DNA from 2 places in the Methylosinus sp. R-45379 genome. Region 2 is predicted to be linked to the other one. Evidence: riboswitches for the same ligand, from Rfam matches in the RefSeq annotation. Region 2 holds a riboswitch; the other holds the start of a gene.
What was found. Region 2 has a riboswitch for cobalamin ahead of A1351_RS09710 (CbtB-domain containing protein). Riboswitches for the same ligand answer to the same signal wherever they lie in the genome.

Region 1: it holds a riboswitch for cobalamin, as region 2 does, so the genes downstream of both, A1351_RS07690 (TonB-dependent siderophore receptor) here and A1351_RS09710 (CbtB-domain containing protein) in region 2, are expected to answer to the same signal.

Annotation. Positions count from the first base shown of each region.
Region 1 is NZ_LUUM01000157.1:63,919-70,847, reverse strand. Features, by position in the region: gene A1351_RS07700 (hypothetical protein) at 1-358, opposite strand, end outside; gene A1351_RS07695 (hypothetical protein) at 423-986, opposite strand; gene A1351_RS07690 (TonB-dependent siderophore receptor) at 1,011-3,035, opposite strand; cobalamin riboswitch at 3,146-3,350, opposite strand; gene A1351_RS07685 (cupin domain-containing protein) at 3,488-3,919, shown strand; gene A1351_RS07680 (NAD-dependent succinate-semialdehyde dehydrogenase) at 3,925-5,376, opposite strand; gene A1351_RS07675 (extracellular solute-binding protein) at 5,686-6,929, shown strand, end outside.
Region 2 is NZ_LUUM01000223.1:75,683-82,611, forward strand. Features, by position in the region: gene A1351_RS09680 (hypothetical protein) at 1-1,550, shown strand, start outside; gene gpt (xanthine phosphoribosyltransferase) at 1,558-2,043, opposite strand; gene A1351_RS09690 (molybdopterin-binding protein) at 2,063-2,815, opposite strand; gene map (type I methionyl aminopeptidase) at 2,978-3,844, shown strand; gene radC (DNA repair protein RadC) at 3,841-4,581, shown strand; gene cobO (cob(I)yrinic acid a,c-diamide adenosyltransferase) at 4,591-5,220, opposite strand; cobalamin riboswitch at 5,262-5,457, shown strand; gene A1351_RS09710 (CbtB-domain containing protein) at 5,488-5,673, shown strand; gene A1351_RS09715 (CbtA family protein) at 5,681-6,388, shown strand; gene cobW (cobalamin biosynthesis protein CobW) at 6,385-6,929, shown strand, end outside.

The DNA.
Region 1 (6,929 bases), on a different contig from region 2:
GAAAGCTCGCGGCGAGCGCGGCGAAGGGCGCGCCGGCGCCGACAGCAAAGCGCGCGGCGAAACGCGCGGTCTCGCAACAGATGAGCGCGATGATTCCGAGCGCGCCGCCCCAGGCGAGCGTCTCGAATTCCAATGGATAATGCAGCATGGTGAAGCCGACGAGCTGATTGGCGAACCAGATCGCCGCCGTCAGCGCCAGCGCATTGCGCCGCGCGCTGGTGAGCGCCGCAATGGCGGCGAAGCCCGCGAGCGGCGCCGCGCAAGCGAAAGCCAGCGAGAAGAAGGCGCCGACGAGAATGAGCGCGCCGCTCCAGAGCAGATTGCGCTCATCGATGATGGGAAGTGAAAACCTTGTCATGCGATGCTCCTTTTTTTACGAGCCGGGCCGGACGCCCTGCTCTGCCGAAGATCAATGCCGAAGATCAATGCGCGGGCCGATCGAGCGGATCGGGCTCGACGAGACCGAGCCAGCGCGCCCGCAGCGCATCCCACAATGCGAGCCGCGACCAATCGGGCTCACGCAGAATTTTCTCCGTCTCTGGATGCAGAAACGGATTGGGCAAGAGCACGGCGAGCTGTTGCTCATCCGCGCCATTGAACAATTGCAGGCTCCAGGACATTGGAACGCATGTCCCCGAGAAGCGCCGATGCAGCTCCGCGCGCGCCGTGCGCCTGTGCTGCGCGAGAGCAGGCGGCGTCGGCCGGCTGCGCGGTCCTTTCGTCTCGCCGATGCAGACATGAAAATGCGTCTGCCCGAAAGCGATGGTGAGATAGCCATCGAGAAGACCTATGCGCGTCGGCGCATGATCGACATGTATCTCGAATGCCGCGCCTTGAATGATCGGCCCGAACACGATCTCGCGCCAATGATTGTCGAAGAGATCACGCAAGAGCGCTTCGAGGCTCTGCGCGTCGGTCGGCAGAGCGAAGACATCGACCGGCGTTCCATCCGGCTCCATGCGCCGTTGCGGCGTCGCATCCGTCATTGGTTCATTCTCCCTGAAGCCTCGTCACCAGCTGAACTTCACGCCGCCATAAATGGAGCGTCTTGCCGTTCCGTAATCATAGACTTCCTCATAGCGCGCATCGTTGACGTTCTCGATCCGCGCGAACACAGACATGCGCTCGTCGATCTTGTAATCGGCGAAGAGATCGAGCTTTGCGTAAGGCGCGAGCGTCACGCGCTGCGAGAAAATATAGTCGTAATCGGGGTTCGGCCCCACGAAGGTGAGGCGCGCCTCGAGCTCCAGCCCTGCGATCCCCGTGTAGATGAGGGAGCCCGTCGCCTTGTCGCGCGGCCGACGGAACAGGCTGCGCTGCGTCGTCAGATTTTCCGCGGCGAGATGCGTGTAGCTCGCGCGCAAGCGCCATTCGCCAGGAACGACAATCGCCTCGCCGGAAAATTCGACGCCTTTCGTGCGCGCGCGACCGACGTTGTAATAGCAGCCGAAAGCCTGTGTCGCAGCGCAGCTCGGCGCGCGGCCGAATTCGATGAGATCGCGAAAGCGATTTTCGAACAGCGACAGAGACGCGTAGAGACGCTCGCCGAACAAGGATTGATCGACGCCGACGTCATAGCCGACGCTCGTTTCCGGCGCGAGCGTCGGATCACCATATTGGCTGAAGCGCTGATAGAGCGAGGCGACGCGCGCGCCCGTTCCAGCGCTGCCGCGCAATTTGGTCCCCGTCTCCTCGAGGCGATAGGCGGCGGTGGCGCGCCATGTCGCGAATGTGCGGTTCTGATCCACAGCGTCGATGCGGCCGCCATAGGAGAGATCGACGCGCTCGAGCAAGGTGAGCTTATGCTGCGCGAAGCCCGAATGCGTCGTCTGCGCAGCTTCGATCGGCGTGAATGTGGTCGGCGGAACCGGGTCCTGCGACGTGCGCACGGACTCCGTCTCATTGCGCGCGCCGAAGGTCAGCAGGCCGAAGCCGCCGAGCGTGAGATCGCCCTGATATTCGAAGCCGCGCCGCGCGCCGCGATAGCCACGCCGGCAATTGTAGGAATTATAGCTGCCGTCATAGCAGGAGCGCGCCTGCCACACGTCTCTGCTCGTCGCATTGGCGAAGAGGGTAAAGCGATTGTGCAGAGCGCGATCGAACATATCGGCGTCGATGCGCGCAAAACCCTGCGCGAATGTCGCATGCTGATGGTTCTGCGGATCGAAAACATCCACGGCGGAGAAAGAATAGGGATTGTCGAAGCGGATCGCGCTGTCATAGCCGTAGAAGCCGGCTTCGACCGAGACATCCTCATTCACGCGATAACCGAGGCGCGCGCTGGCGCCGCCTTTTCTGGTCGGATCATTGGGCGGCAGAGGCGGCAGAGGCGTCTTGCCGTCGCCGATCGTCAGCGGCCGCGTGATGCGATAGCCATAGCGCGGATGGCCGTCGATCGTCAGCGCATCGATCGCGAATGCGTACCACAAGCGATCCTCGCTTCCCGAGACGCGCGCGCGCAAATGTCCGGTTCCATAGGAGCCGCCTTCCAGGGAGAGAGACGCGCGCGGCCGCCCCTCGCCTTTGCGCGTGACGATGTGAATGACGCCGCCCATCGCGTCGGAGCCATAGAGCGCCGATTGCGGGCCGCGCAGCACCTCTATGCGTTCTATGTCCGTGGCGACGAGGCCGCCGAGATCGACGGAGCCATCGGTGGAGGACGGATCGCCGATGCGCACGCCATCGACGAGGACGAGCGTCTGGCCTGGCGTCGCGCCACGCAGAAAGACGGAGGTCTGCGCGCCGGGGCCGCCGGTCTCATAGAGATCGAGGCCCGGCGCGCCGCGCAGCGCCTCGGTGAGGCCGGTCGCGCCGCGCTTCTCGATCTGCGCGGACGGGATCACAGTGACGGCGGAGGAGGATTTGTCGACGCGCTCCTCGACGCGATCGGCAGAGACGATGGTCGCCGCGCCGATCTCGACCGTGGGCAGCGCCTCCTGCCCAGCTGCGGAAGCGGGAAGGAGAAGTGAGACGAAAACGAGCGCAATATGAGAAACGGCGCCCGCAAGGGCGGCCCGATGGGACAGGGAGGACATTGCCGGAAGACTCGCAGCAGACGTGGGCCGTCACTGCGAAAGGTCGCGGCCCTCTCGCGCTATGCGAAAAGGGTCTCGGCCGCCTCGGTGCACCCCGCCCGACGCTATCGCGCGTGACCACGACTGATGGCAGGTCTCCTGGCTCGCGGGTCAGCGCCTTCGGATCGCCTTCCCGGAGCGTCTGCTCCAGTGGCTCGTTTGATCCTCGGCTCGCCGCTCACAGTTGCGGGGGCAGCCGCGGCTTCGCGCCGTCGCCGGCGCTCACCGCATTCCCTTTTGATCCCTCGGAAGGGAACCATCCCTTTCAATAGAGCCGCGCAGCGCCGCCCTGTCAAGCGCCTGTCCGCATGTTCGGAACGAAGCCTCGCGCGGCGCGTTGGGACTGCGGCGGCGGGTCTCGTCCCGGGTCTCTCGCCCCATGGAAAATTCGATTCGAATTTCGGAGAAGATAAATGAGCGCCATTCACCTCGTCGCCACCAATGACCTGCCGCGCGCCAAAGTCGGCGGCGTGGACGATCCGAGCGTGCGCTGGGCGGGCGCCTTCGCCTCCTGCGGCGAGCATGGCGCCACGCAATCGTCGACCATCGTCTATGAGATCGAGCCCGGCGGACGGCTCGGCTGGCACACGGACGCCACCGAGGAGACGCAATATATTCTCGGCGGCTCCGGCGAATTGCGCGCCGAGGGCGGCGTCACCCATCATGTGCGACCGGGCGACGTCTTCGTCATTCCGACTCCGCTGCGGCATGATCTCGTCAACACGGGAGAGGAAACGCTGCGCGCCGTCGCCTTCTTCGCGGCTCCGATGTTCACGCAGCGTTTCGACAATGTGATGATCGCGCCCGACGTGCATGTGCTGGGCACGCCGAACCGCGAGGGCTGAACGCCTCACATATTGCCGAGGCAGACATATTTGATCTCGAGATAGCTCTCTATGCCGTATTTGGAGCCCTCGCGTCCCATGCCCGACTGTTTCACGCCGCCGAAAGGCGCGGCCTCGCTCGACATGAGCGACTCATTGACGCCGACCATGCCGAATTCGAGCGACTCTGCGACGCGGAACACGCGCGCTATGTCGCGGCTGTAGAAATAGGCGGCGAGGCCGTAATGCGTCGAATTGGCGAGGCGGATCGCCTCCGCTTCATCCTCGAAGGTGGTGATCGCGGCGACGGGGCCGAAGATCTCCTCCTCGAAGATCTGCATATCCGGCCGCGCATCGAAGAGCACGGTCGGCGCGTAGAAATTGCCGCCGAGCTCGTGGCGTCCGCCGCCGGTCAGCACTTTCGCGCCGCGCGCGCGGGCGTCGGCGACGAGACGCTCGACCTTCTCGACCGCAGCTTCCTCGATCAGCGGGCCGATGACGACGCCGGGCTCGACGCCGCGCCCGACCTTCAGCTTCGAGACCGCCTCGACGAGCTTGGCGCCGAAGGCCTCCGCCACATCCTTCTGCACGAGGAAGCGATTGGCGCAGACGCAGGTCTGGCCGCTGTTGCGATATTTTGTCGCGAGCGCGCCCTTCACCGCGAGATCGACATCGGCGTCGGCAAAGACGATGAAAGGCGCGTTGCCGCCGAGCTCCATCGAGCACTTCTGCACATTCTCCGCCGCCTGGCGCAGAAGAATTTTCCCCACTTCTGTCGAGCCGGTGAAGGTGATCTTGCGCACGGTCGGATTGGAGGTCAGCTCCACGCCGACGCTGGCGGGGTCATTCGTCGTCACCACATTGAGCACGCCGTCCGGCACGCCGGCGCGCTGGGCGATCTCGGCGAGCGCTATGGCCGAGAGCGGCGTCAGCTCGGCAGGCTTCACCACCATGGTGCAGCCGGCGGCGAGCGCCGCGCCAGCCTTGCGCGCGATCATGGCGGAAGGGAAGTTCCAGGGCGTGATCGCGGCGGTGACGCCGATCGCCTGCTTGAACACGAGAATGCGCTTCTCGCGCGCCTGCTGTGGAATCACATCGCCATAGACGCGGCGCCCCTCCTCCGCGAACCAGTCGAAATAGGCGGCGGCATAAGCGATCTCGCCGCGCGCCTCGGCGATCGGCTTGCCCTGCTCCGCGGTGATGATCTGCGCGAGGCGCTCCTGATCGGCGAGCAGCAAATCATGCAGGCGCCGCAATATTTGCGCGCGCTCCTTGGCGAGCTTGCCGCGCCAGCCGGGCAGCGCGCGCTCGGCGGCCTCGATCGCTCGGCGCGTCTCGGCCGCGCCCATGTCCGGGACCTCGGCCAATACCGCGCCCGTAGCCGGATCGCGAACGGCGAAGGTCGCGCCATTGTCGGCGGCGACGAAGGCGCCGTCGATGAAGGCCTGGTGGCGGAACGGGCGGGGCTCTCTGGTCATCTCGGCTGCGCTCCCGACGCGATACGAAAGGGGCCATCGAATACGGCGCCTTGGCCAGCGGACACAACATTTAGCTTCCGCAAATCGCGCGGGAGAGGCCCGCCCGCGGTCCCGCTGCCTGAAAAGCGGCGCTTTCCGGGCCTATCCGGCGCGCTGCCGCGAAAGGCGGAACCGCAGCCCCGGCTCGCGCGTCATATGGGAAGCAACTGCAATCTCATATGGCTTCATCCCGAAAATCCGACATAATCGCGGGATTCGCGTAAGCCGCCGCGCTCGCGCCAGTCATGACGCCCCGAAAGCGAGATCACCTTGGCTGAAACACGCAATTTTCTTCCCGTGACGCGCCGCCGGGCGCTCGCCGCCCTCTCGAGCCTCGCAGGGCTGGCCCTGCCGGGATGGGCTGTGCGCCCCGCCCTCGCCGAAGCTGCGCCGGGCGAGACCGAGAGCCATGGGCTCTCCATTTTCGGCGAGCTCGCCGAGCCGGCGGATTTTCCGCATTTCGCCTATGTGAACCCCAAGGCGCCCAAGGGCGGAACGCTGGTGATGGAGCCGCCGCCGCCCGAGAAGAACAGCTATGATTCGCTCAACCCGTATATTTTGCGCGGCAATCCGGCCGCGGGCGTCGGGCTCATCTATGACACGCTGATGGCCGGCAGCCTGGACGAGCGCGACGCGCTCTATGGGCTCGTCGCGAAAAAGGTGCGCATCTCCGCCGACAAGCTCACCTATACGTTCTTCCTGCGCAAGGAGGCGCGATTTCACGACGGCTCGCCGCTCACCGCCCATGACGTCGCCTTCTCGCTCGACATTCTGAAGGCGGAAGGCCATCCGATGATCGCGCAATCGATGCGCGATCTCGTCAGCGCCAAGGCCGAGGCGGATGACGTGCTGGTGGTGAAATTCGCGCCCGGCCGCGCGCGCGATCTGCCGATCATCGTCGCCAGTCAGCCGATTTTCTCCAAGGCCTATTACACCAAGCACAAGTTCAACGAGACGACGCTCGAGCCGCCGCTCGGCTCCTCCTCCTATAAGATCGGCGCGGTCGACCCGGGCCGCTTCATCGCATTCCAGCGCGTGCCGGACTATTGGGCGAAGGATTTGCCGGTCAATGTCGGCCAAGCCAATTTCGACGCGATACGCTTCGATTATTACGGCGACCGCAATGTCGCTTTCGAGGCTTTCAAGGCCGGCGCCTTCACCGTGCATGAGGAATACACCTCGGCCATTTGGGCGACGGGCTATGATTTCCCCGCCTTTCGCGACGGCCGTGTGAAGCGCGAGGAAATTCCCGATTACAACATATCGGGAACGCAGGGCTGGTTCATGAACATCCGCCGGCCGGTGTTCAGCGATCCGCGCGTGCGCAAGGCGCTCGGCTATGCATTCGATTACGAATGGACCAACCATAATCTCATGTACGACTCGTATAAGCGTACGAGCTCCTATTTCGAGAATTCCGATCTCGAGGCCGTCGGCGTTCCGACGCCGGCCGAGCTCGCTCTGCTGGAACCGTTCCGCGATCGCCTGCCCAGGGAAGTCTTCGAGGCGCCGTT
Region 2 (6,929 bases):
TGCTGCTCGTGGCCGCTTTCGACAGCTCCTATGGGGGATTCGGCGTCTTTCATTTCGCCGAACCTTTCGCGACGCCGCGGCCTTTCGCCGAGGCTTTCGTTCTCGCCGCTCTCGCGGCGCTGCTCGCCGAGCGGCGATGGGTTGCGATCCTCTTTCTGCTGGCGGCGGCGGCCTTTCACCCGATCATCGCCGCGCCGGGCTTTCTGGTCGCGCTGCTCTATGAAGGGATGAGAGATCGCCGCATTCTCATCGCCGCGCTCCTCGGCGGGGCAGGGGCGCTGGTCGCGGCGCTCGCTGGCGCGCCGTTGCTCGGGCGGCTGACCGCGCGCATCGATCCGCAATGGGCGGCGATCATCTCCGTGCGCAGCGATTATATTTTCCTCTCCGACTGGCCGGCGAGCACATGGATCGCAATGCTGCGGCAGGCGTGCACGCTGCTGCTGGCCGCGAGCCTTTCGCCGCCTCCCGTGCGGCGTCTTCTCTTTTGCGTGATCGGCGCGGTCGGCCTCGGACTTTCGGCGAGCTTTCTGCTCGGCGACGTGCTGATGCGCGAGCTGGCGGCGCAGGCGCAGGCCTGGCGCGCGCTCTGGCTCGCCGCCGCTTTCGCGCCGCTGGCGCTCGGCCTCGCCGCGCCGGCGTTGTGGCGGGACGGCGTTCAGGGACGCATCGCGCTCGCGCTTCTCGTGACGAGCTGGATTTTGCGCGCGGCGCCGGAGAGCGCCTTTCTCGCGCTCGTCGCGGCGCTCGCCTGGTGGGACCGCGCGCGCTGGCGCCATATTCCGCTCGGCTTGCTGGAGCGTGCGCTCTTCGCGCTCTGCGGCCTCTGCGCGGTCATCGTGCTCGGCGCGGCGCTGTGGTTCGCGCGGGAGTATGTCCGCGTCGCGCCGAGCGAGGATTCGATCCTGCCATCAGTAATGCGCGCCGGCGAGCCGGCCTTCGTCCCGCTGTTGTTCCTGGCGCTCGCCATTCTGATCGCCGCATGGCGGCCGCGGCCGCTCATCGCCGCGGGCGTTGCGGCTCTCGCCGCGCCGCTGGCGGCCTATTGCTGGATATACGAGCCATTCCCGCTGCGCTCGGCCGACGTCCATCCGCCGGAGCTGGAGGCGATGGTCGCGCCCCGCGAGGGCGAAGTGCTCTGGGTCAACGACAAGCTCGCGCCCTGGGTGTGGCTCGGCCGCGCCAATTGGGCCTCGCGCGTGCAGGGGGCGGGCGTCGTCTTCTCGCGGCCGCTGGCGCTGGAATGGCGCGAGCGCATGGGATTTCTGCGCGATCTCGGCTGGGTGGCCGATAGCGCGCTGAAGCCGCGCACCGATGATGTGATCGATTTTCCGCCCTTCACGCGCGCTTCGCTCGAGCGCCTCTGCGCCCGCCAGGATGCGCCGGCCTATGTGGCGGGGGCAGTCGAATCGCCGGGCGCGCTCGCCGAGGGTCTGGAGGCGCGCTTCTGGCGCGGTCCGCCGCGCTTCTCGCTGCATCTTGCCGGCGGGGCGCCGCATTGGACGCCGATCGAGCATTACGCCATCTTCGATTGCGCCGCCTATCGGCGATAGGCGGCCGTCAGGACGATTCTCTGGCGATCGGCGCCTGAAAGCTGAGGCCGGTGTCCCAGGGGAAAAAAATCCAAGTGTCCTGCGAGACCTCGGTGACGAAAGTGTCGACCAGCGGCCGGCCCTGCGGCTTGGCGTAAACCGTGGCGAAATGCGCGTTGGGCAGCAGGGCGCGCACGACCTTCGCCGTCGCGCCGGTGTCGACGAGATCGTCGACGATCAGCACCTCCTCGCTCGGCAGGGTGAGGATCGTCTCGGAGAGTGGCTTCAGTACGCGGACCTCGCCGCGCTGGGTCTCCTCCTGATAGCTGGCGACGCCGATCGTATCGATGACGCGAATTCCGAGCTCGCGCGCGACGACGCCGGCCGGCACCAGCCCGCCCCGCGTCACCGCGACAATGGCGGAGAAGCCGCCCACCGCCGAAAGCCGCCAGGCGAGCGCGCGCGCATCGCGGTGGAAAGCGTCCCAGGATACCGGAAAGGCTTTGTCTTCCATTTGTGGTGACCTTCTCGCCTCAGAGCGGGGTTCCATTGGCGGTGAGCTCGACGATCAGCTTGCGCACTTTCTGCGTCGCCGCCTCCAGCTCGGCGCCGTCGCGGCTCCGCAGCACGATCTGATTGCGCACGCCGGCGCTGGAGAAGGAGGGATAGGAGCCGACCGTCACCCGCTCATGCTCCTTGGCGATGCGCTCGAGATCGGCCGCGTAGCGTCCTTCTGGAATATTATGGGCGTCGACGGTCGCGACCTGCACCTTCACGCCTTTGACAATGCGTCCCGCTGCGGCGTCCAGCATGGCCTGCATGATGATCGGCACGCCGGCCATGACGATGACATTGCCGATCATGAAGCCCGGCGCCTTGGAAATGGCGTTCTCGATGAGATCCGCGCCTCGAGGAATGCGGGCCATGCGCCGGCGGGCCGGATTGAGGTCCTGCGGGGCGATGCGCTCCAGCAGCATGGCGATGGCGCGCTCGTCCTCGCCGATCGGCACGCCGAAGGCCTTGGCCACCGCATCGGCGGTGATGTCGTCATGGGTGGGGCCGATGCCGCCCGTGGTAAAGACATAGCCGTAACGGGACCGAAGCGTGTTGAGCGCGGCGACGATCTCCTCTTCTATATCGGGCACCACGCGCACCTCGCGCAGGTCCACCCCCAATTCGCCCAGATATTTGGCGATATAATTGGTGTTGAGGTCCTGCGTGCGGCCGGAGAGGATCTCGTCTCCGATCACGAGCACGGCGGCCGTAACGATCTCTTCGCGCTCCATCGGGCCGCTCCTCGAGGTCAGTCTCGCCCAAAGTCTATGCCACCGGCGCCGCCGAGGCCAGCCTCCGAGCCGACTCCCAGCGGCGTCGCGCGCATCTTGCTTTGCGGCGTCAATTTCTTAATTTATAAGCTGAAGCCGGCGACGACCAACAGAGAGTTCAGCATGACATTCGTCGAGTCCCACCTCGCGGGCTCGGGCCGCAAGAGCGGCCAGATCAAGCTTCACGGCCCCGAGGACTTCGAGGGCATGCGTCTCGCCGGCCGGGTGACGGCCGAGGCGCTGGACATGCTCGTCCCGCATGTGAAGCCCGGCGTCACCACCAAGGAGCTGGACGATCTCGTCTTCGACTTCGCCATAGCCAACGGCGCCTATCCGGCCCCGCTCGATTATCGCGGCTACCGCAAATCAATCTGCACCTCGATCAACCATGTGGTCTGCCACGGCATTCCGGACGACAAGCCCCTGCGCGACGGCGATATCGTCAATGTCGACGTGACCTTCATCATCGACGGCTGGCATGGCGACGCCAGCCGCATGTTCGCCGTGGGCGAGGTGCCGCGCCGCGCCCAGCGGCTCATCGACGTGACCTATGAGAGCCTGATGCGCGGCATATCCGTGGTGAAGCCGGGCGCCACCACTGGCGACATAGGCGCGGCGATCCAGCGTTTCGCCGAGGCCGAGCGCTGCTCCGTGGTGCGCGATTTCTGCGGCCATGGGCTCGGCCGGCTGTTCCACGACGAGCCGAATATTCTGCATTACGGCGTCGCCGGGCAGGGCGTGGAGCTCAGACCCGGCATGTTCTTCACCATAGAGCCGATGATCAATCTCGGCCGGCCGCAGGTGAAGATTCTCGGCGACGGCTGGACCGCCGTCACCCGCGACCGCTCGCTCTCGGCTCAGTTCGAGCATTCGCTCGGCGTGACCGAGACGGGGGTGGAAATCTTCACCGCCTCGCCCGCCGGGCTCGACAATCCCAATGGCGCCTCGTCCAGTGGAGCCTCGCCGGACGCGGCCGCCGGCGCCGAATGAGCGAGACGCGCGTCCCTCGGCGCCGACCGGCCGGCGACAAGCCCGCCGACGGTCTGCGCGAGGAGGCGCCGCATTTTCATGGCCATAGGCAGAGGCTGCGCGACCGTTTTCTGGAGGCGGGGGAGGCCGCGCTCGCCGATTACGAGCTTTTGGAGCTGGTGCTTTATCGCGCCATTCCACGGCGCGACGTCAAGCCTCTGGCCAAGGCGCTGATCGCGCGATTCGGCTCTTTCTCCGAGGTGGCGGCGGCGCGGCCGGAGCGGCTGCGCGAGATCGAAGGGCTCGGCGAGGCGGCGATCTGCGAGCTGAAGCTGATGGAGGCGACGGCAAGGCGCCTCGCGCGCAGCAATCTGCAGAAGCGGACCGTGCTCGGCTCCTTCGTCGATGTGATCGACTATTGCCGCACGGCCATGGCCTATGCCGAGCGCGAGGAGTTCCGCATTCTCTTCCTCGACAAGCGCAACGCCTTGATCGCCGATGAGGTTCAGGGCGTCGGCACGGTGGATCACACGCCCGTCTATCCGCGCGAGGTGGTGCGGCGGGCGCTGGAATTGGGCGCTTCCGCGCTGATATTGGCGCATAATCACCCGTCCGGCGATCCGACCCCCTCCACCGCCGACATTCGCATGACGCTGGACATCATCGCCATAGCGCAGCCTTTCGGCATCGCCGTGCATGACCATCTGATCGTCGGGCGGAACGGACATTCGAGCCTGAAAGGGCTGAAATTCATTTGAGGCGCCGCCTCAAAACTCGATTCCGGCCTGCGCCTTCACCCCGGCCTGGAAGTGATGCTTGACCATTGTCATCTCGGTGACGAGATCGGCCGCCGCGATCAGCTCCGGCTTGGCGTTGCGGCCGGTGACGACGATGTGGAGATCGGCGCGCCGCGCCGTCAGCGTCGCGATCACCTCGTCGAGCGGCAGATGCTCATAGCGGAGCGCGATCGACAATTCGTCGAGCACGAGCAGCCGAATCGACTTTGAGGCCATCAGCTCCTTCGCCTTCTCCCAGGCGCGCCGAGCCGCCGCCTCGTCGCGGGCGCGGTCCTGCGTCTCCCAGGTGAAGCCCTCGCCGAGCGTGTGCCAGGCGAGCAGCCCGTCCTCGCCGCCGAGCTTCTCGAGAATGCGGCGCTCGCCCGTGTCCCAGGCGCCCTTGCCGAATTGCACGACGCCCACCGCGAGCCCATGCCCCATCGCCCGCAGAGCGAGGCCGAAGGCCGCGGTAGACTTGCCCTTGCCGGGGCCGGTATGGACCATCAGCAGGCCCTTTTCGGCGATGCTCTTGCCGGCGACCTCGGCGTCCTGCACGGCCTTGCGCTTCTCCATCTTCTCGCGATGGCGGCGGGCGGCGTCTTCTTCCGCGAATTCCGACATGATCAGCGCCTCCTCGCCGTTTGACGGCTCCTTCTCTCCGTCATATGACTGTTCGCGACGGTCCTCCGCAAGGAGGCGAAGAGGGAATGCGGTATGGGGCTCGCCCCTGATCCGCGGCTGCCCCCGCAACTGTGAGCGGCGAGCGCGAGCCCGTGAGGCCACTGGGTGAAAGCCCGGGAAGGCGGCGAGCGCAGCGACCCGCGAGCCAGGAGACCTGCCGTCCAGCGAAACCACGAATGCCGCCGGTGGGGCGGCGAGGAGCCGAGAATGACCACGAAGACCCTTTCCGCCGACGCGATCGTCTCCGCCAGCCGCCTCGAGATCCTGCGCGCCGCGCTGGTCGTCTTCACGCTCGGCGCCGGCCTCGTCTATCTCGCCGGCTTCTCCTACGCGAGCGTCGCGCATAACGCCGCGCATGATTCGCGTCATTCGCTCGGCTTCCCCTGCCACTGACGCAGCGGTGATCCAGCGACTCCTCGCGGTCGGCCTTTTGGCCGGCCTTCTCGCGGGGCTCGCGGTCGCGGCCCTGCAGAATGTCACCACGACTCCGCTGATCCTCGCCGCCGAGGTCTATGAGACCGCGGCCGAGCAGGCTCACGCGGGAGTCGAGGCGCATCAGCACGAGCACGCCGCCGAGCCAGTTTGGGAGCCCGCCCCCGGTCTCCAGCGCACGGCTGCGACCAGCGTCGCCACCGGCGTCACCTCGGTGGGCTACGCCTTCGTGCTGCTCGCCTTGATGCTGCTCTCTGGCGAGACGATCGAGCCCAAGCGCGCCGCGCTCTGGGGGGCCTGCGCCTTCGCCTCCACCGGCCTTGCGACCAGCCTCGGCCTCGCGCCGGAGCTGCCGGGCAGCGCCGCCGGCGATCTCGCCGCGCGCCAATTCTGGTGGATCGGCACGGCGGCTGCAACCGGCGCCGGGCTCTTCGCCGTGCTGCGCGTCGAGCGCCCGCTCGTCAAAGCACTGGGCGTCGTGCTCATTATCGCGCCGCATCTCATCGGCGCGCCGCAGCCGCCGGCGCCAGAGAGCACCGCGCCGGCCGAGCTGGCCGCGCGTTTCGCCGCCGCTTCTCTCGCCATTCACGCGATCACCTGGATTCTGGTCGGCGCGGCCGTCGGCTTCGTCTGGCGGCATCTCCCGACAAAGACCAGCGCAGAGGCTGCGGCGTGAGCACATTCGCCAAAATCCCCGCGACCATCGTCACCGGATTTCTCGGCGCCGGCAAGACGACGCTGATTCGCCATATCCTCGAGACGGCGCGCGGCCGCCGCCTCGCCCTCGTCATCAACGAGTTCGGCGATGTCGGCGTGGACGGCGATATTCTTCGCGCCTGCGGCGTGGAGAATTGTCCTGAGGAGAATATCGTCGAGCTGGCCAATGGGTGCCTCTGCTGCACCGTGGCCGATGATTTCGCGCCGGCGATCGAGGCGCTGCTCGCGCATCCGAACCGGCCGGAGCACATTATCATCGAGACCTCCGGCCTCGCTCTGCCCAAGCCTCTGGTCAAAGCCTTCGAATGGCCGACGATCCGCCCGCATCTCACCGTCGATGGCGTCATCGCCGTGGTGGATGGCCCGGCGGTGGCGGCGGGCCGCTTCGCCGACGATCTCGACGCCATCGCGAAAGAGCGCGCCGAGACCCTCGCGATCGACCACGACAATCCGCTCGAGGAAGTGTTCGAGGATCAGCTGCTCTGCGCGGATCTGATCGT